4 regions of the Streptomyces sp. R11 genome follow, and region 3 is predicted to be linked to each of the others. Evidence: riboswitches for the same ligand, from Rfam matches in the RefSeq annotation. Region 3 holds a riboswitch; each other region holds the start of a gene.
What was found. Region 3 has a riboswitch for cobalamin ahead of AB5J55_RS28230 (ribonucleoside-diphosphate reductase subunit alpha). Riboswitches for the same ligand answer to the same signal wherever they lie in the genome.
Positions count from the first base shown of each region.

Region 1: linked by a shared signal. The riboswitch ahead of AB5J55_RS09345 (cobalamin biosynthesis protein) and the one ahead of AB5J55_RS28230 (ribonucleoside-diphosphate reductase subunit alpha) in region 3 are both predicted to bind cobalamin.
Region 2: linked by a shared signal. The riboswitch ahead of AB5J55_RS34360 (ABC transporter substrate-binding protein) and the one ahead of AB5J55_RS28230 (ribonucleoside-diphosphate reductase subunit alpha) in region 3 are both predicted to bind cobalamin.
Region 4: linked by a shared signal. The riboswitch ahead of AB5J55_RS12420 (prenyltransferase/squalene oxidase repeat-containing protein) and the one ahead of AB5J55_RS28230 (ribonucleoside-diphosphate reductase subunit alpha) in region 3 are both predicted to bind cobalamin.

Region 1 covers NZ_CP163432.1:2,044,529-2,049,493, forward strand. The annotation lists gene AB5J55_RS09325 (class II aldolase/adducin family protein) at 1-535, opposite strand, end outside; gene AB5J55_RS09330 (lysozyme) at 744-1,493, shown strand; gene AB5J55_RS09335 (anion permease) at 1,658-2,890, shown strand; gene AB5J55_RS09340 (hypothetical protein) at 2,943-3,164, shown strand; cobalamin riboswitch at 3,280-3,422, shown strand; gene AB5J55_RS09345 (cobalamin biosynthesis protein) at 3,523-4,464, shown strand; gene AB5J55_RS09350 (cobyric acid synthase) at 4,461-4,965, shown strand, end outside.
Region 2 covers NZ_CP163432.1:7,456,382-7,461,346, reverse strand. The annotation lists gene AB5J55_RS34370 (gamma-glutamyltransferase family protein) at 1-521, opposite strand, end outside; gene AB5J55_RS34365 ((2Fe-2S) ferredoxin domain-containing protein) at 658-1,017, opposite strand; partial or broken gene AB5J55_RS34360 (ABC transporter substrate-binding protein) at 1,145-1,549, opposite strand; cobalamin riboswitch at 1,609-1,790, opposite strand; gene AB5J55_RS34355 (methylmalonyl-CoA mutase family protein) at 1,932-3,734, shown strand; gene scpA (methylmalonyl-CoA mutase) at 3,734-4,965, shown strand, end outside.
Region 3 covers NZ_CP163432.1:6,079,966-6,084,930, forward strand. The annotation lists gene AB5J55_RS28220 (hypothetical protein) at 1-183, shown strand, start outside; gene AB5J55_RS28225 (ribonucleotide-diphosphate reductase subunit beta) at 96-1,109, opposite strand; gene AB5J55_RS28230 (ribonucleoside-diphosphate reductase subunit alpha) at 1,109-3,496, opposite strand; cobalamin riboswitch at 3,620-3,794, opposite strand; gene AB5J55_RS28235 (GNAT family N-acetyltransferase) at 3,813-4,319, opposite strand; gene AB5J55_RS28240 (ATP-binding protein) at 4,476-4,965, shown strand, end outside.
Region 4 covers NZ_CP163432.1:2,729,463-2,734,427, reverse strand. The annotation lists gene AB5J55_RS12420 (prenyltransferase/squalene oxidase repeat-containing protein) at 1-1,140, opposite strand, end outside; cobalamin riboswitch at 1,258-1,389, opposite strand; gene AB5J55_RS12415 (alpha/beta fold hydrolase) at 1,940-2,863, shown strand; gene fxsT (FxSxx-COOH system tetratricopeptide repeat protein) at 2,907-4,965, opposite strand, start outside.

The sequences.
Region 1 (4,965 bases), 4.0 Mb from region 3:
AGGCGGTGCGGTCGGTGAGGGCCTGGAGCATGTTCTCGGCCAACTCCTGGGTGCCGTACGTCGCATAGGGGGCAACTCGGACGGAGCCGCCGAGGGCTGCGGCCATGTAGTGGATCAGCGGGAGCTCGGGCACCAGGGTCGAGACGGCCGTCGCGTGGACCGCGTGGGTGTGGACGACGGCGCCGGCGTCCGTGGCTCGGTAGACGGCGAGATGCATGGGCAGCTCACTCGTCGGCACCAGGGTGCCCAGCACCTGCCTGCCGTCCAGGTCGACCCCGGTCACATCCTCCGGCGTCAGGCGGTCGTACGGCACTCCCGACGGCGTGACCAGCACGGTGTCGTCGACCCGCACCGAGACGTTCCCTGACGTGCCGACGACCAGGCCGTCGGAGACGGTCCGGCGGGCCGCCGCCACGAGGGCATCCCAGGCATCCACCTCCTCGGGGCGGGCACTGCGGCCCCACGACTCCCCCATTTCCTGTGCGCCCTCCCGCGCGTCTCGCGCGCCCCGCTGGTCCCGCCGCTCCTCAGCCATGCGGCGATCCTGCCAGGCGCGGCGGCGGCACGGCATCAAGTCGCCGTCGGGCCGGGGCACTTTAGGGGAGGAAGAGCGGCGTCCGGCAGGGTGCATACCGGGACATAACCCTTCGCCCGCCACCTTGGCCTGGGATCGATCAGGATTCAACGATCTTCCCGTAGCCTCTGGCTGATTTGTCGTGCACGCCGCCATTCCGGGGGAAAATATGGCCCGTGATCGCAAACCGTCCCGTCACCGCTCCCGCCTCCTCGCGATATCCGTCGCAGCGCTCACGCTCGGCGGAACCGCGCTCGCCGAGACACCTGCCGCGGCGGCCGGCAAGCCCAAGGGCCATGACGTCTCTTCCCACCAGAAGAACGTCAACTGGCAGAGCTCGAAGAGCAAGGGCGCCAAGTTCGTCTACGTCAAGGCGACCGAGTCCCACACCTACCGCAACCCCTACTTCGGCCAGCAGTACAACGGCTCCCGCAACGCGGGCCTGATCCGCGGCGCCTACCACTTCGCGCTGCCGAACAAGTCGTCCGGCAAGACGCAGGCCGCGTACTTCGTGCGCAACGGCGGCGGCTGGCGGTCCGACGGCTGGACCCTGCCACCAGCTCTCGACATCGAGTACAACCCGTACAGCAAGCACAAGTGCTACGGACTGAGCAAGGCGAAGATGGTCAGCTGGATCCAGCCCTTCAGCAACGAGGTGAAGCGGCTGACCGGGCGCCGCCCGGTGATCTACACGACCACGCACTGGTGGAACAACTGCACCGGCGGCAGCCGCGCCTTCGCCTCGAACCACGCACTGTGGATAGCGCGCTACGACTCCTCCAGCGCGGGGGCACTGCCGGCCGGATGGCAGTTCTGGACCATCTGGCAGTACGACAACGGCAGCGGCAGCCTGCCGGGTGACCAAAATCTCTTCAACGGGTCCATGAGCCAGCTGAAAAAGTTTGCCCGAGGCTACTGACCTTGCGGCGACTGGGCCGCGCGATGACCGAAGCAGGGGGGCCTCGCCCACCGGACGATTAACCCCCTCACCCGGACACCGTGCGGCTCACCCCAGTTCACCTTCCGTTCACTCAGGTTACCTACGTTCGTCCGGCCAATGACCTCGAACGATTGCCTGGGTAAATGGAAAACTTCTCGCTGATCCTCGCGATTGTGGTGGTAACCGCACTCGCGTTCGATTTCACGAACGGTTTCCACGACACCGCCAACGCGATGGCCACCACCATCTCGACCGGTGCGCTCAAGCCCAAGGTGGCGGTGGCCATGTCCGCCGCGCTGAACCTTGTCGGCGCCTTCCTCTCCGTGGAGGTCGCCAACACGATCTCCAAAGGTCTCGTCGACGAGACCGGCATCCGTCCCGAGGTCATCTTCGCCGCGTTGGTCGGCGCGATCCTCTGGAATCTCCTGACCTGGCTGGTGGGCCTGCCCTCCAGCTCCTCGCACGCCCTGATGGGCGGTCTGATCGGCGCCACCATCGCCTCGGCCGGCGTCGGCGCGGTCCACGGCGACGCGCTCGTCACCAAGGTGCTGATCCCGGCGATCGCCGCCCCGCTGGTCGCGGGCATCGCCGCGCTGCTGGCCACACGCCTGACCTACTCGCTCGGCAAGAAGGCCGACGGCGAGTCCGCCAAGAAGGGCTACCGCGCCGGCCAGATCGCCTCGGCCGGCCTGGTCTCCCTGGCCCACGGCACCAACGACGCGCAGAAGACCATGGGCATCATCACCCTCGCCCTGGTCGCCGGCGGCACCCTCGCGCCCGACTCCGACCCGCCCATGTGGGTCATCCTCTCCGCGGGCCTGGCCATCGCGCTCGGCACCTACCTCGGCGGCTGGCGCATCATCCGCACCATGGGCAAGGGCCTGACCGACCTTCAGCCGCAGCAGGGCTTCGCCGCCCAGACCAGCGCGGCCACCGTCATCCTGGCCTCCTCCCACCTCGGCTTCTCCCTGTCCACCACGCACTCCGTCTCCGGCGCGGTGATGGGCGCGGGCCTCGGCCGCAAGGGCGGCGTGGTCCGCTGGTCGACGGCGACCCGCATGTTCGTCGCCTGGGGCCTGACCCTCCCGGCCGCCGCACTGGTCGGCGCGATCGCGGAGTACGTGACGGGCTTCGGCGCCTGGGGCACGGCCGTGGTCGCGGTCTTCCTGGTGGTCTCCAGCGCCGCGATCTGGAAGATCTCCCGCCGCGAGGTCATCGACCACACCAACGTCAACGAGTCCGACGAGCCGGCCGGCGTGGTGACCACGGCCATGGCCGCCGTGACCCCGCCGCCCGCGGGCACGGCGAGCGAGGACCTCACGGCCACCATCCCGGCCCAGTCCTCGGAGCCGGAGCCTTCGAAGGCCTCCGTCTGACGCACCCGGTCACTCCAGTCACTCCCCCGCACTCACTCAAGAAAGCAGAAGCATGAAGATCGACTGGGCGGCACTCGGCTCCGTCTTCGGCGTCAGCCTCGTGGTCACCGTGGCCCTGGTGGGCCTGTTCACCCTCGGCATCGCGGGCCTGTCCCGGCGCGAACGAGCCGTGGCGCAGGGCGACTCGGCCTCTCTCGCGGTCACGGGAGCGTACGCGTGCTTCGCGGCATGCGCGGCGGCAGTGGCGTACGGCATCTATCTGATCGTCGCCTGACGCACGACGCGCATCACCTGAAACACCCGAGGTGCGGGACGGATCACCGTCCCGCACCTCACTGCTGTGTGGGCCTTCGCACACTCTCCCTTCGCAGGTCAACGGCAAGTTGACGGCCGTTCCAACCCCGTGGTGGACTGCCGGAGCCATGTGCGGCGGTAGGAGAGGAAGCCGGTGTGAATCCGGCGCGGTCCCGCCACTGTCACCGGGGTAGACACCCCCGGGAGCCAGGAACTCTCACCGCCGGTCTCGTCGAACCAGGGCGCGGACACCCTGAGTGAGGACATAACGCGATGCTCGCTTGCCGATCGACATGCAGAACCGGACCCTCGTCTGACTCGACGATCGGCTGACCCCGATGCGTGCCGATCGCGTCTTCGCGTACGGCGCCGCCGCCGGACTTCTCGGTGATCTGCTGCTCGGCGATCCTCGCCGGGGGCATCCGGTCGCCGTGTTCGGGCGGACCGCCGCCGCCGTGGAACGGGTGTTGTGGCGCGACCACCGCGCGTGGGGTGCGGTGCACACCGCCGTGTGCGCCGGTGGCGCCGTGGCGCTCGGTGCCGCGGCAGCTCGTCTCGTACGCACGTCCCCCGCCACCTCCGTCGCGCTGACCGGTGCCGCCACCTGGGCGGTCGTCGGGGGGACTTCGCTCGCCCGGGAGGCCCGGGTCATCGGGCAGGCGCTGGAAGCGGGGGACGTCGAGGCGGCTCGTGCCCGGCTGCCGCATCTGTGCGGGCGGGATCCGCAGGCGCTGGACGCGGACGGGATCGCGCGGGCGGTCGTGGAGTCCGTTGCCGAGAACACCTCCGACGCGGTCGTGGGGGCGCTGGTGTGGGGCGCCGCGGCAGGCGTTCCCGGGCTGGTCGGGTTCCGGGCCGTGAACACGCTCGACGCCATGGTGGGGCACAAGTCGCCCAAGTACCGGCGATACGGCTGGGCTTCGGCGAGGCTCGACGACGTGGCGGGGTGGCCGGGGTCGCGGCTGACCGCCGTGCTCGCAGCCGTCGCCGGAGGTGACCCCCGTGGGGCGGTACGAGCCTGGCGCGCCGACGCGGGCAAGCACCCGAGCCCCAACGCCGGGCCCGTGGAGGCCTCGTTCGCGGGGGCGCTCGGGGTGCGGCTGGGCGGGACGCTGTCGTACGGCGGACGGGTCGAGCACCGGCCCGTGCTGAACGGGGACGGGCGGGCCGTCGGCACGCAGGACATCGAACGGGCCGTACGGCTGTCGAAGCGCGTCGGTTGGCTGGCGCTCGGCGTCTGTGTCGCCGCGCGCCGCATCGTGAAGGGGCGTACCTCATGACGGGCGGTGGTCTCCTCGTCGCCGGCACCACATCCGACGCCGGCAAGAGCGTCGTCACCGCCGGGATCTGCCGGTGGCTGGTACGGCAAGGAGTGAAGGTCGCGCCGTTCAAGGCGCAGAACATGTCCCTCAACTCGTTCGTCACGCGTGAGGGTGCCGAGATCGGGCGGGCGCAGGCGATGCAGGCACAGGCGTGCCGGGTCGAGCCGACCGCGCTGATGAATCCCGTGCTGCTCAAGCCCGGTGGGGAACAGAGCAGTCAGGTCGTGCTGCTGGGCAAGCCGGTGGGTGAGCTGAGCGCACGCGGCTATCACGGCGGGCGGCAGCAGCAGTTGCTCGGGACCGTGCTCGACTGTCTCGCCGAGTTGCGGGGCACGTATGACGCGGTGATCTGTGAGGGAGCCGGCTCTCCGGCCGAGATCAATCTGCGGCGGACCGACATCGTCAACATGGGGATCGCCCGCAACGCCGGGCTGCCCGTGCTGGTGGTGGGTGACATCG
Region 2 (4,965 bases), 1.4 Mb from region 3:
CCGTTGCGCAGGTACACGTCGGCCGACGACGTCCACTCCGTCTCGAACAGTTCCCGCACGGTCTCGACGGTCTCGCCGACCCGCTCCACGGGCGCGTGCCCGTGTTCGGCGTAGCCGATGGCGTACCTGAGCACGTCGGCGAGCGTCCTGGTGCCGTGGTCCCGCAGCAGAAGCATCCAGGCGTCGAACGCGCCGGGCACGGCGGCGGCGAGCGGCCCGGTGCCGGGTACGAGGTCCAGCCCGAGCCCCCGGTAGTGCGCGACGGTCGCACCGGCGGGCGCCACGCCCTGCCCGCACACCACCCGGACCTCGCCGCCCGCCGGGGCGATCAGGATCGGCACCTCACCGGCCGGGCCGTTGAGATGCGGCTCGACGACATGCAGCACGAACGCGCCCGCCACAGCGGCGTCATAGGCGTTGCCCCCGCCCTCCAGCACGGCCATCGCCGACTGGGAGGCGAGCCAGTGGGTGGAGGACGCCATGCCGAAGGTGCCTTGGAGCGTGGGGCGGGTGGTGAACATCGGGTCTGACACCTCGCTGTCGCGCGGATCGGTCCATCCGATCTTCAGGGACTACCCGTTCGGGGTTCAACCTTCCGGCCGGGGCCGGTTCGGTGTCGGTGGTGAATGGTGAGTGGCCCGTGTGTGGTCGTCCGATTCATCGTGCGCGCCTGGGCGGAGTGAAGGTGTAGAGGTCGAGCACGTCGGGACAGGGAGCGACGCCGGGGCCGCCGGCCCTGACCCAGGTGATGATGTCCTCGGTGGCTTCGGGGTCGTTGACGAGGCCGAGCCAGACGGGACGGCCGCCCGCGGCGCGGCCTGCGGCGGAGGGCTGGACGACGATCACATTGGCGTGTTCGCACACGCCGAGGCAGTCGGAGATGCGCACGGGCGCGTTCTCGGCGAGTCGCGCGCTCTGCTGGGCGTGATCGACTCCGGGCACCTTCGGGGTCCCGCAGCAGCAGTCCCTGCACACCACGATCCGGCTGGGTATCGGTTGTTCCGGGGGTGTGCGCACGTCAGCACCGCCCCACGGGGCCGGCCGGCCGCAGGAAGCGGATCACCGGGTGGCCGGGGTCGTCGGTGACCTCGGTGCGGACGCCGTAGACCTGCTCGATGAGCGCCGGTGTGAGGACCTCGGACGGGCCGCCCTCGCCGAGGGTGGAGACGAAGGAGGCGGTGACGAAGTCGGGTTCGGCGTCCAGGACCTTCTCGAAGGAGGGCGCGTTGTCCGCGAGCCGCGGCACGGAGGCGTTCGCCTTCTCCAGGCCCTTCATCACCGGGTCGGTCAAGGTCGCCGTGCCGGCCACCCGGTCGGCGAGGCCGAGGGAGAGCAGGATCTCCGTGGTGCCCTGGTTGAGGGACACGGCCCGCTTCGGGGGCGACTTCAGGGTGACCTTGTGGCCGCAGTTGTCGAGGGTGAGGGGGTAGCCCGCGGCGGCGGACTTCCCGGTGTCCTCGGCGCTGCCGCTTCCCGAGCCGCCGCACGCGGTGAGCAGGAGGGCGGGCGCGAGCAGCAGGGCAGCGGGACGGAGGGCAAGACGGTACACAGGCGTGCCTCGGTTGTCGGGGCTCGTACGCGGAGCCCGGCCTACGGACGTCCTCCGCGCGCGGGCGTGGAGGTGCCAGCAGGTCTTCGGACTCGGGTTCGTCCCGACGGGGCGCCTTCCCGGTCTCCCAGTGGCGTGCGTCTGTGCCCCGCCGGTCCCCCTCACCGCTGCGCGTCAGTTCCGGATTCGCACCGGATTCCCTGGCCTCGGGTGTGGCTCGACTGGCCCTCAGAGGCTATCAAGCCCCGCTTGCGGCCGGGTCGTTCGAGCGGTCGCCCCTAGGCCCAACGGGACGCGGAGACCCAGGTCACAATCTGGAAGAGGGCAAGGTCACAGCCGTGCCCCCTGCTGCTCCTTTGATGATCTGACCTAGCATCCGAGCATGACGGTCCTGCCTGACGACGGGCTCTCGCTGGCCGCCGAGTTCCCTGACGCAACCCATGAGCAATGGCAACGCCTGGTGGAAGGCGTGCTGCGCAAGTCGGGCAAGGACGTCTCGGGCCCGGCTGCGGAAGACGCCCTGTCCACTGCGTTGGAGGACGGGCTGCGCACCCGCCCCCTGTACACCTCGCACGATGCCGCGCCCGATTCCGGTCTGCCCGGATTCGCCCCGTTCATCCGCGGCGGTCGCGCCGAGGGCAACACGGCGGGCGGCTGGGATCTGCGGCAGCGGCACACGGCGCTCACGGACGGCCTGGTGCTCGCGGACCTGGAGAACGGCGTCACCTCGCTCTGGCTGGTCCTCGGCGAGGGCGGCATCCCGGTGTCGTCGCTCGGCCGCGCCCTGGAGGGCGTCTACCTCGACCTGGCCCCTGTCGTCCTCGACGCCGGCGCCGACGTGGAGCCCGCCGCGCGGGAGCTGCTGCGGCAGTACGAGGAGCGGGGCGTCGCCAAGGAGGCGGCGCGCGGCAACCTCGGCGCCGACCCGCTCGGCCACGAGGCCCGTACGGGCACGAACTCGGAGTTCGCGCCGGTCGCCTCGCTGGCGCGGCTGTGCGCCGAGGAGTACCCGGGGCTGCGGGCGCTGACCGTGGACGCGCTGCCGTACCACGAGGCAGGCGGCTCGGCCGCCCAGGAGCTGGGCTCCTCGCTGGCGACCGGTGTCGCGTACCTGCGCGACCTCACCGAGGCGGGGCTGACCGCCGAACAGGCGTGTGCGCAGCTGGAGTTCCGCTACGCGGCCACCGCCGACCAGTTCCTGACGATCGCCAAGCTGCGCGCCGCGCGCCGGCTGTGGGCGCGAGTGACCGAGGTCTGCGGGGCGCCCAGCGCTCAGGTGCAGCATGCCGTCACCTCGCCGGTGATGATGACGCGCCGGGACCCCTGGGTGAACATGCTGCGCACGACGGTCGCCACGCTGGCCGCCGGGGTCGGCGGCGCCGACGCCGTGACCGTGCTGCCCTTCGACCACGCGCTCGGCCTGCCGGACGCCTTCGCCCGGCGCATCGCCCGCAACACCTCGACCATCCTCATCGAGGAGTCGCACCTCGCCCGGGTGATCGACCCGGCGGGCGGCTCCTGGTACGTGGAGACCCTCACCGACGAACTGGCCCGGGCGGGCTGGGAGTTCTTCCAGCGGATCGAGCAGGCCGGCGGCCAGGCGGCCGCGTTGCGCTCCGGGCAGCTGGGCCAGGACCTGGCCGAGACGTGGCAGGCCCGCACCGGCAAGCTCGCCAAGCGACGCGAACCGATCACCGGCGTCAGCGAGTTCCCGAACCTCACCGAGCCGCCCGTGGAGCGTGCGCCCGCGCCCGAGCCCCGGTCCGGGGGCCTCCCCCGGGTCCGCCGCGACGAGGCGTACGAGGCCCTGCGGGTCCGCTCCGACGCCCACCTGGCCGCCACCGGCTCCCGGCCCCGGATCTTCCTGGCCGCGCTCGGCCCGGCCGCCGCCCACACCGCGCGCCTCACCTTCGCCTCGAACCTCTTCCAGGCGGGCGGCATCGAGCCGGTCACCGAGGGCACCTTCGAGGAGAGCGGTGCCACGGAGGTGTGCCTGTGCTCCAGTGACGCCCTCTACGAGGAGCAGGCCGCGACCGTGGCCGCCGAGTTCAGGTCGGCGGGCGCCACGCACGTGTTCCTCGCGGGCCGCCCCGGGCAGTACACCGATGTCGACAGTTACGTCTTCGCGGGCTGTGACGCCGTCGTCGTGCTGTCCGCCACCCTCGACCGCATGGGAGTGTCCTGATGGGAATCCCCGACTTCTCCGGGATCGAGCTGGGGACCCCGGCCGCCGGCGGCGGCGCCGACGAGTGGCGCACGGCCGTCAAGCAGGCCACGGGCGGGGACGAGTCCCTGTGGGAGACCCCGGAGGGAATCGCGGTCAAGCCGCTCTACACCGGCCGTGACCTGGAGGGCCTGGACTTCCTGGGCACCTACCCGGGCATGGCGCCGTATCTGCGCGGCCCGTACCCGACGATGTACGTCAACCAGCCCTGGACCATCCGCCAGTACGCGGGCTTCTCCACCGCCGAGGAGTCCAACGCGTTCTACCGCCGCAACCTGGCCGCCGGCCAGAAGGGCCTGTCGGTCGCCTTCGACCTGCCGACCCACCGCGGCTACGACAGCGACCACCCGCGCGTGACGGGTGACGTCGGCATGGCGGGCGTGGCGATCGACTCGATCTACGACATGCGGCAGCTCTTCGACGGCATCCCGCTGGACAAGATGACCGTGTCGATGACGATGAACGGCGCCGTGCTGCCGGTGCTGGCGCTGTACATCGTGGCGGCGGAAGAACAGGGCGTACCGCCCGAGAAGCTGGCCGGGACCATTCAGAACGACATCCTCAAGGAGTTCATGGTCCGCAACACCTACATCTATCCGCCGAAGCCGTCGATGCGGATCATCTCCGACATCTTCGCCTTCACCTCGCAGCGGATGCCGCGCTACAACTCCATCTCCATCTCCGGCTACCACATCCAGGAGGCGGGTGCGACGGCCGACCTGGAGCTGGCGTACACGCTCGCGGACGGGGTGGAGTACATCCGCGCGGGCCGTGAGGCCGGCCTGGACGTGGACGCGTTCGCGCCCCGGCTGTCGTTCTTCTGGGCGATCGGCATGAACTTCTTCATGGAGGTCGCCAAGCTGCGGGCGGCGCGGCTGCTGTGGGCGAAGCTGGTGAAGCAGTTCGACCCGAAGAACTCCAAGTCGCTGTCCCTGCGCACCCATTCGCAGACCTCGGGCTGGTCGCTGACCGCGCAGGACGTGTTCAACAACGTCACGCGCACGTGTGTCGAGGCGATGGCCGCGACGCAGGGCCACACCCAGTCGCTGCACACCAACGCCCTTGACGAGGCGCTCGCGCTGCCCACCGACTTCTCGGCCCGCATCGCGCGCAACACCCAGCTGATGATCCAGCAGGAGTCGGGCACGACCCGGGTCATCGACCCGTGGGGCGGCAGCGCCTATGTGGAGAA
Region 3 (4,965 bases):
GTCCTCCTGGCCCTCCCGTCACTGATCGGCGCGGCGCGCGACCGGCGCATCGACCGTCAGATCAGGGAGGCCCAGGAACACGACAGGACCGAGGCTCAGAAGTCCTCGTCCAGGTCGACGGTGCCCTCCACCGCCACCTGGTACGCCGAGGGCCGCCGCTCGAAGAAGTTGGTCAACTCCTGAACGCCCTGCAGCTCCATGAAGGAGAAGGGGTTCTCGGAGCCGTACACCGGAGCGAAGCCGAGACGCGTCAGGCGCTGATCGGCGACACACTCCAGGTACTGCCGCATCGAGTCGGTGTTCATCCCCGGGAGGCCGTCACCACACAGGTCGCGCGCGAACTGCAGCTCGGCCTCGACGGCCTCCCTCAGCATGTCGGTGACCTCCTGCTCGAGCTGGTCGTCGAACAGCTCCGGTTCCTCCTTGCGGACGGTGTCGACGACGTCGAAGGCGAAGCTCATGTGCATCGTCTCGTCGCGGAACACCCAGTTGGTGCCGGTGGCGAGGCCGTGCAGCAGGCCCCGGCTGCGGAACCAGTAGACGTACGCGAAGGCGCCGTAGAAGAACAGGCCCTCGATGCACGCGGCGAAGCAGATCAGGTTGAGCAGGAAGCGACGCCGGTCGGCCTTGGTCTCCAGGCGGTCCAGCTTCTCGACCTCGTTGATCCACTTGAAGCAGAACTCGGCCTTCTCGCGGATGGACGGGATGTTCTCGACGGCGTCGAAGGCCGCCGCCCTGTCCTCAGGGTCGGGGAGATAGGTGTCGAGCAGCGTCAAGTAGAACTGGACGTGCACGGCCTCCTCGAAGAGCTGCCTGCTCAGGTACAGGCGCGCCTCGGGGGAGTTGATGTGCTTGTAGAGCGTGAGCACCAGGTTGTTCGCCACGATCGAGTCGCCCGTCGCGAAGAACGCGACCAGCCGGCCGATCATGTGCTGCTCGCCCTCGGACAGCTTCGCCAGGTCGGCGACGTCCGAGTGGAGGTCGACCTCCTCGACGGTCCAGGTGTTCTTGATCGCGTCCCGGTAGCGCTCGTAGAAGTCCGGGTAGCGCATGGGGCGCAGGGTCAGTTCGAAGCCCGGGTCGAGCAGGTTGGCGTTACGGGTAGTCATTACTGGCAGGCCTCGCAGGACTCGGGGTTTTCCAGGGAGCAGGCGACGGCGTCGGGCTCGGCGACCTGCTGGACGGGGATGGTCTTCTCGGGCTGGGCGGCCTGACCCTGGGCGGCGCGGGCGATGCGGGTCGCCGGGCGCGAGCGCAGGTAGTACGTCGTCTTCAGGCCCGATTTCCAGGCGTACGCGTACATCGAGGAGAGCTTGCCGATGGTCGGCGTCTCCAGGAACAGGTTCAGGGACTGGGCCTGGTCGAGGAACGGGGTCCGCGCCGCCGCCATGTCGATCAGGCCGCGCTGCGGGATCTCCCACGCCGTGCGGTAGAGCCGCCGTACGTCCTCGGGGATCCAGGCGAACTCCTGCACCGAGCCGTTCGCCTCGCGCAGCGCCTCACGGGTGCGGGCGTCCCAGACGCCGAGCTCCTTGAGCTCGTTGACCAGGTAGGAGTTGACCTGGAGGAACTCTCCGGAGAGCGTCTCGCGCTTGAACAGGTTGGAGACCTGCGGCTCGATGCACTCGTATACACCGGCGATCGACGCGATGGTCGCGGTGGGCGCGATGGCGAGGAGCAGGGAGTTGCGCATGCCGGTCGTGGCGATACGGCTGCGCAGGACCGCCCAGCGCTCCGGCCAGGTCAGCTCGACGCCGTAGTGATCGGGGTGCAGGACACCCCGGGCGGTACGGGTCTTCTCCCAGGCCGGCAGCGGGCCGTTGCGCTCGGCGAGGTCGGCGGAGGCCTCGTAGGCGGCGAGCATGATGCGCTCGGCGATCCGGGTCGACAGGGCTTTCGCCTCGGCCGAGTCGAAGGGCAGGCGCAGCTTGAAGAAGACGTCCTGCAGGCCCATCGCCCCGAGTCCGACCGGCCGCCATTTCGCGTTCGAACGGCCCGCCTGCTCGGTCGGGTAGAAGTTGATGTCGACGACCCGGTCGAGGAACGTGACGGCCGTGCGGACGGTGGCGTCGAGCCGCTCCCAGTCGATGTCGCCGGTCATCGTGTTCACGAAGGCGCCCAGGTTGACCGACCCCAGGTTGCAGACCGCCGTCTCCCCGTCGTCCGTGACCTCCAGGATCTCCGTGCAGAGGTTGGAGGAGTGGACGACATGGCCCGGCAGGGCCGTCTGGTTGGCGGTGCGGTTGGCGGCATCCTTGAAGGTCATCCAACCGTTGCCGGTCTGCGCGAGGGTGCGCATCATGCGGCCGTACAGGTCACGGGCGGGGATGGTCTTCTTCGCGAGCCCGGCCGCCTCCGCCTTGCGGTACGCGGCATCGAACTCCTCGCCCCACAGGTCGACGAGATCCGGCACGTCCGACGGTGAGAACAGCGACCACGGCTCGTCGGCGTTGACCCGGCGCATGAACTCGTCCGGGACCCAGTGCGCGAGGTTCAGGTTATGTGTACGGCGGGCGTCCTCACCGGTGTTGTCGCGCAGCTCCAGGAACTCCTCGATGTCGGAGTGCCAGGTCTCCAGGTACACCGCGGCGGCACCCTTGCGCCGGCCGCCCTGGTTCACCGCGGCGACCGAGGCGTCGAGGGTCTTCAGGAACGGGACGATGCCGTTGGAGTGGCCGTTGGTGCCGCGGATCAGCGAACCCCGGGAGCGGATACGGGAGTACGAAAGCCCGATGCCGCCGGCGTGCTTGGAGAGGCGGGCGACCTGGTGGTAGCGGTCGTAGATGGAGTCCAGCTCGTCCTTGGGGGAGTCGAGGAGGTAGCAGGACGACATCTGGGGGTGCCGGGTACCGGAGTTGAAGAGGGTGGGGGAGGAGGGGAGGTAGTCGAGGCGGCTCATGAGCCCGTAGAGCGCGGCGACTTCGTCCACCGACCGGGCGGTGTCGTCCTCGGCGAGACCCGCGGCGACGCGCAGCATGAAGTGCTGGGGCGTCTCGACGACCTTGCGGGTGATGGGGTGACGCAGGAGGTACCGGCTGTGCAGGGTGCGCAGGCCGAAGTAGCCGAAGCGGTCGTCGCCGTCCGTGTCGACCAGGGCGTCGAGGCGGGCCGCGTGCAGGCGCACGAACTCGGCGGTCCGGTCGGCGATGAGGCCCTCACGGTGCCCGGTCGCGACCGACCCGGTGAAGGACGTGACGCCCTGCGAGGCGGCCTCGGCGGCGATGGAGAGGGTCAGCAGCCGGGCGGCGAGCCTGCTGTAGGCGGGGTCCTCGGAGATCAGGCCGGCCGCCGCCTCGGTGGCCAGCTCGCGCAGCTCCGCCTCGTCCGCGAACGCGGACCGGCCGCGCAGCGCGGCGGCGGCGACCCGGCCGGGGTCGGCATCGGGGAGGTCGGCGGTCAGCTCGGTCAGGGTCCGCAGCAAGGCGGTTCCCGGAGCGTCCTCGTCCGTCGGGACGGTCGGAACGGCTGAGGCCGGGTCTGCTGGCGCGATGGTCACGTGGGGGCTCTCCCTCGCTCGGCACGGGGGCCTCGGCGAGGGCAGGGGGCAGCACACGAGCGCACACGGCGTCGCGTCCACCGGCCCATTCCACGAGGCCCGGACGTCGGGCGCACCGGCCGGGTGGCCGGGCGCGCTGTCGGCAGGTCCTCGGACTGACTCCTGCGCACGCCGATCCTGGGAACAGACATGCACAAGTACACCGTTGCGGGACAGTTCCGGATTCGCACCGGATTCCCCTGCGGCGACAGCGAGCATGAGCATACATCTTGTGCTCACCCGCCACGCCACCCCCAGATGTTGTGTCGTGCTGGTTTCAGAGCGTCAACTTGTAGGTGAGGAGAGTGATGTCGGCAAGGTGCTGGATCGGGCTCCAGTCCCGCTCGGGCATGCGGACGAAGCCCAGTCGTTCGTAGATCCGGTGGGCGCCGTGCATGGTGCGCTGGGTCGACAGGACGATGCGTACGCAGCCCTCCGTGGCGCGGGCGAGGTCGCCACAGGCGCGCACGAGCGCCTCGCCGACGCCGCTCCCGCGGGCCGTGTGGTCAACGGCGAGCATCCGGATCTCGGCCTCTCCCGGGCGGGCTATGTCGGCCATGGGGCCACCGGCCGGGACGAAGGTCACCCCGCCCAGCAGCAAGCCGTTCTCGACAGCCACCAGTACCTCGGCGGCGGCCGCGCGCTTGGCCACGTCCTTGAGTTCACCGAGGTATTCGTCACTCTCCCCGAAGTCGAGGAGGCCGTCCTGGAGGTAGGCCTGGGCGGTGATCTCGCCGAGGGCCGCGTACTCGTGGGGTTTCGCTTGCCGGATCAGGATGTCCATGCGGCCGAGTCTGCCGGGCCGACCCCTGGGGGCGGCTGGGGATTTTCGCCGAGGGCCGCCGGGTTGCGGGGAGTTCCGGGAGTGCTTCCATGGAGATAGGTGTCGGCGCCCCGCGGTCGCTCCGTTTCGAGAGTCCTTCTCGGAAGGAGACGAACGATGACGAGGGTCGTCCGTCGCCCGCCCGGCAAGAAGCGACCGCGCAACGCGCCGATGGCGACGCTGGCTCCGAGACGGGCGGGCACCTGGGTCTGGCAGGGGTTCGTGGCCCATTGGCACCGGCTGACGATCCGCCTTGAGGCTCGCGGCGGCACCACCCGCCCCAGGAAGTGGCGCCGGTGGTTCACCTACACCAACGTCACCCGGGCCATCTGGACGGTGGCCGCTCTCGCCTTGCTCGCGTGGGTGGTGGAGGGCCTGTACATCCTGATCTCGAGCAACACGACCAGCTTCGAGAAGTGGCGGCAGGGCAATCATGGATTCGAGACCGTCCTGCGCTTCCTCGGCCCGGTGCTCGCCGCGTCGCTCGCCGCCACCCTCTTTCTGTTCTGGTGGTACCGGTGGACCAAGCGGCGCTATCTCGCCAAGGCACGGGACGACCCCCACCGACTGGTGCTCACCGCCGGCCCGGACGCCACCGAGATCGTGG
Region 4 (4,965 bases), 3.4 Mb from region 3:
CTTGTCCTCGTCCTCCTGCTTGTCCGAGGCCTTCGCCGACGTCGTCACCGACCCGTTCGGCGCCGACTGCGGTGCCGGGCCCGTCGCGTTGAGCTGCTTGACCAGGTCGGTGCCGCCGAAGTCACGCGGGTCGGCGCCGGTCGCGTGGGCGGCGAAGATCAGCTGGGCGTAGGCGGCCGGGCCGCTCTGCGCGGCCCACTTCGCGGAGTTCTGCTCCAGCCAGCGCAACGGCTTCTGCGCGGCGCCCGCCCCGCTCTGTGCGGCGAGGGCGACGACCGCGTCGGCCGTGTTGCCGTAGTCGGGCTGGTCCTCGGCGCCGGGGAGGGCGGACGTGAGGTGGCCGTCCTTGGCGAGGGCCTTCGTCAGGTACACGGCGCCGTTGGCCGCGGCCCGCTCCGGGGTTGCGGAGCCGGCGTCGCTGCAGGACGCGTCCGACTGCTTGCCCGGGCTGACCACGAGGCCCTTGCCGAGCGAGCCGACGACGCCCGCCGCGGTCGCGTCCGCGTTGGCGGCCAGGCCGCCCTTCTTGTCCGGCTGGAACGCGAAGGCGCCCGCGTCGGCGCCCTTGCAGGGCAGGGCGAGCTCGATCAGGGCGTCGTACGGGGACTTCCCGCCCTTCACGACCTCCGCCGGCTTCTCGCCCGCGGCGGCCAGCGCGCCGACCACGACCGACGTCGAGTTCGCGTCGGTGGCCCCGCCCGGGGTGTAGCCCCAGCCGCCGTCCTTGTTCTGGACCGACTTCAGCCAGGACACCGCCTTGTCGGCCGCGGCGTCGTGCCCGCCGAGCGCGGCCAGTGCCTGCACGGCGGCGGCCGTGTTGTTGGTGTCGATCAGGGTCTTGGCGCCGCAGTCAGTGCTCGTGTCGGCGCGGTAGGGCGCGAAAGCCCCGTTCGCGCACTGCTGCCCGAGCAGCCAGTCCACGGCACCCTTCGCCGGCTTCACCTCGACGGTGTCCTGCGCGAGCAGCGCGAGGGACTGGCGCCAGACGCCGTCGTACGTGGGGTCGGAGTCGCCGTACAGCTCGGCGGGGTACGCCTGCGACGGCGACGTGGAGGGGGTCGGGTCGGCGGCTACGGCGGGCGCGGCCGCGCCGATCACGACGGTGGCGGCCAGGGCCGCTGCGCTGCGGCGGACGTACATGATCGGCGGGTGCCCTTCCCTAAGGGGAACCGGGCAGCACAGGGAAAACCCCCGGCGGCTCGGCTCCGTATACCTCGACGGTGCCGCGCTCCGGCAGGCTGCCGGTGCACGTGAGCCGGTCACTGTCCCGTACGCGGCGATCCGGCTCACCGGCCTTCGACGACCGGTTCACGGTTGCGGGTCAGCGCCGGATTTGCACCGGCTTTCCCCCGTACGGGTGTGATGACGACGGCGACACTCTACCCGGGGGTAGGCGGGGGCTGAGAGGGGGCTGTGGGCGGCGGCGGTGGTTCGGTGTCGAGCGAGGTTGAGGGCGGCCGGTTCGGCTGGATTTCGCCCATGGACGTCGACCGGTTTGCCGGGCTTCGCCGTGGGCGTGTGCATGATCCCGGCCATGGCGTCGGTCCTTCCTCGCGGACGGACCGGTATCACCCGACGTCAGGATGCGCGGCGGGTCGGGTGGCCCCATCATGTGGGTACTGCCCTCGGTCTGCGTGATCGCCGCCCTGGGGCGTTGTGATCACTGAAGTGTCAAACCAAACATGCATTTTGCGCCGAATGGCTATCGGTGTGGCTGGAATGACCTGCCGGAGGGTGCGAATCCTCTACCGTTTGGTCGGTGCGAGCGGCCCTACGGGACGCGCAACCGTCACCCCGTGGCATTGCGTCTTACGGAAAACCCTTGGTCCGTCGCTATGACGGCTGGTTTGTGTGTCGACTGGCGCCCTGACGGGCGGGATGCTGGTTCTCTGGGTCCTGCTCCGGGCGGCCGCGGCGCTGGCGACGGGAGGCACACCTGGTGTTGGGAAGTGTCAAGAGCGGCGACGGCAAGAGGCTGCTCTTCTTCGAGACGTCGGGGGACCCGAAGGGGCACCCGGTGTTCTTGCTGCATGGCACTCCGGGCAGCAGGGTCGGGCCGCGTCCACGTACCAGCGTTCTCTACAAACTGGGTATTCGGCTCATCTCCTATGACCGGCCAGGGTACGGGGAGTCGCATCGGTTAAAAGGCCGCACTGTGCGTCATTCTGCGGCGGATGTGCAGGCCATCGCCGACCACCTGAATCTCGGACCGTTCTCCGTGCTCGGCCGTTCTGGTGGCGGGCCGCATGCATTGGCCTGCGCGGCGCTGCTCCAGGACCGGGTGGCCAGTGCTGCCGCGCTGGTCAGCATCGCGCCGCCAGATGCCGACGGGCTCGACTGGTATGACGGGATGGCCCAATCCAACATCGACGCCTACAAGACCGCCTCCGAGGCACTCAGCGACGGCTCCGCGGCATGTCTGGATCGCCTCAGGGCGAACCTGGCCAGCAACGCGGATGCCATCAGGGACAACCCTGAATCACTGCTGACCTGGCTAACCCCGGAGATGCCGGCGGCCGACAGGCTAGTGGTGGGACATGGCGGCATCCGGCACTTACTCCTGGCCAACTACCAGGCCAGCGCCGTGCATTCCTCATTCGGCTGGCTGGACGACGTGCTGTCGTTCCGACAGGACTGGGGCTTCGAGCCAGGCAAGATCGTCGAAGTCCCGACCATGCTCTGGCATGGCGAACACGACACGTTCTCGCCCGTTGGCCACTTCCGATGGCTGGCCGCCCGCATCCCTTCAGCGACACCCGTGCTGAAGCGTGAGGCGGCGCACTTCGCCGCGCTGCCGGCCGTACCGGAAATACTCGCGTGGCTTCGTGACCGGGCCCGCGAACGCTTCGGGGCCGCCGTGTAGCGGGGGCGCTCGCTGAAGTCCAGGAGCGCCCCCTCCCCGCAGATCAGATCGGGTGAGGGTCGAACTCCCAGCCCGAGCGACTCCACTTGCGCAGGGCGAGAGCCCGAGGGTGGTCGGCTCCGAGCCGCGCGGTGAGCGCACCCAGCACCTCCTCGCGAAGTCGCTCGGCGGCCTCCGCCTCTCCCAGTTCGTTCAGAACCACCGCGAGGTTGGCGGCGCAGACCAGCGGGGCGGGGTGCTGGTTGTCGTTGAGGACGTCGCCAAGCCGGTCCAGAACCTCCTCGTACGTCGCGCGGGCTCGTTCCCGCTGCCCCAGTGCGGCCTGGGCATTGGCCAGGTTCATCCGGCACATCAGGGTGAACGGGTGGTCGTCGTCGAAGATCTCCGCGAAGGCCCGTGCCGCCTGTTCTGCGTAGGCCAGGGAGGAGGCCACCTCGTTGGCCGAGTAGAGGAGCACGGCCAGGTTCGCGTAACAAGCCACCGTGTAGGGGTGCTTGTCATGGAAGAGCCGACGGCAGTCGTCCAGGACCTGGCGGGCCAGGTCGCAGCCTTCCTCGGTACGGCCCTGCGCGCCCAGCATCCCGGCCAGTCCCAGTTGGAGCAGCAGCCGGTTGGGAGAGGCGGAGCCCTCCTCGGAGGGCAGATTGGCCAGCACCGTGCGCGTCAGCTGCTCCGCCTCCTGGGCGCGGCCCAGGTGGAGCAGGGCCCCAGAAAGCGACCTCCCCGCGTTGATGGTGGTGGGAGAGGACGGGCCGAACTCCTTGTTTTCCAGACAGTGGTCGTAGGTACGTCGCAACAGAAGCTCGGATCCGGCGTAGTCGCCGCAGTCGAGCAGGTTGCGGGCGTAGTTGACGGTCGATTCCCGCGTGTAGGGGTGTTCCGCGCCCAGGATCTTGTTCCGGGTTTCCATCGTTCTGCGGTCCAGCGACAGCGCGTCGGAGTACTGCCCCAACACCCGTCGGCACACCGCGAGATTGTTGGCCGCCATCAGGCTGCGTGGATGGTCCTCGCCGAACAACTCGAGAAACCTCTCGTGGTTGAGGCGATCGCGTTCCAGTGCTTCCCCATAGCGGCCCAGACCACGCAGGTCGGCTGCCACACCGCCGGAGGTCATGAGGATATGGAGATCGTAGGGGCTCTCCAGGGCCGCTTCCTGGCGCCTCAGCACATCTGTGCCCATGTCCAGGGCCTCCTTGTACCTGCCTTGAGCACGCAGAATGTTGGCGATCTGAAAGCCCATGTGGAGCACCCAGCGCTCGTCGGGCCCGCTGTGTTCGAGCCAGCCCTGGTGCACGCGAGTGCTGAGGTCGAGCGCTTGCCTCAGCTCACCGCGGCGACGCAACTGGCGTACCCGGTCCACGATCAGCTTGCGGATGCCGTAGTCGGGTGTAGTGAGGGCCCACGGAGTTCCCAGGTGTGGCCAGATGATGCGGTAGCGCTCCCAGGTGTGGTGGTCCTCTGGGTCGTCCTGTTCGGGACGGGCAGCCACCAGGGTGCGGAACACGACGTCCCGGGTGGCCTCCTGCTCCTCGTCCGTCATGTTCTGGCGCACCGACATCTGCACCAGTCGGTGCACGCGGAGACTGCTCGACTTGCGGTCCACTGCGGCGAGTGAGAGACGGCTCAGCTCCCGGAACGCCCGGGCGATCATCTCCGTGCTGTCGAAGGCACGCGGCCGGAACTCCTGATCGCCCGAGGTGCTCGGGCCGATCAGGGACTGTGCGATCTGCGTGCCCTGAAGCAGATTCATGGAGATCGGTTCAGGGCTGAACCAGGCAGCCAGTTTGAGCAGTTGAGCTGCCGGAGGAAAGTTCTTGTCGAGTTGATCGATGGCCACTTTCCAGGTCTGGGAGACATCGAGAACCCGATTCTCGGGGCCCAGGTCGGGTGTGTCGGCGGAGGGCTGGCGCTCGAGGAGCTTCACGTATTCACGGGTCTGCAGGCCACTCTCCTTGAGCACGGCAGCCGCGTGCTCGACGGCCAGCGGCAGATCGCCGAGGGCGGCGGCCACTTCGTCGGCCTCCTTGGTGCTGCACTCGGTGAGCCTGCGCTTGAGGTGCAACACGCTCTCCGCGCGCGTGAAGACGCCGACGTCGACGATC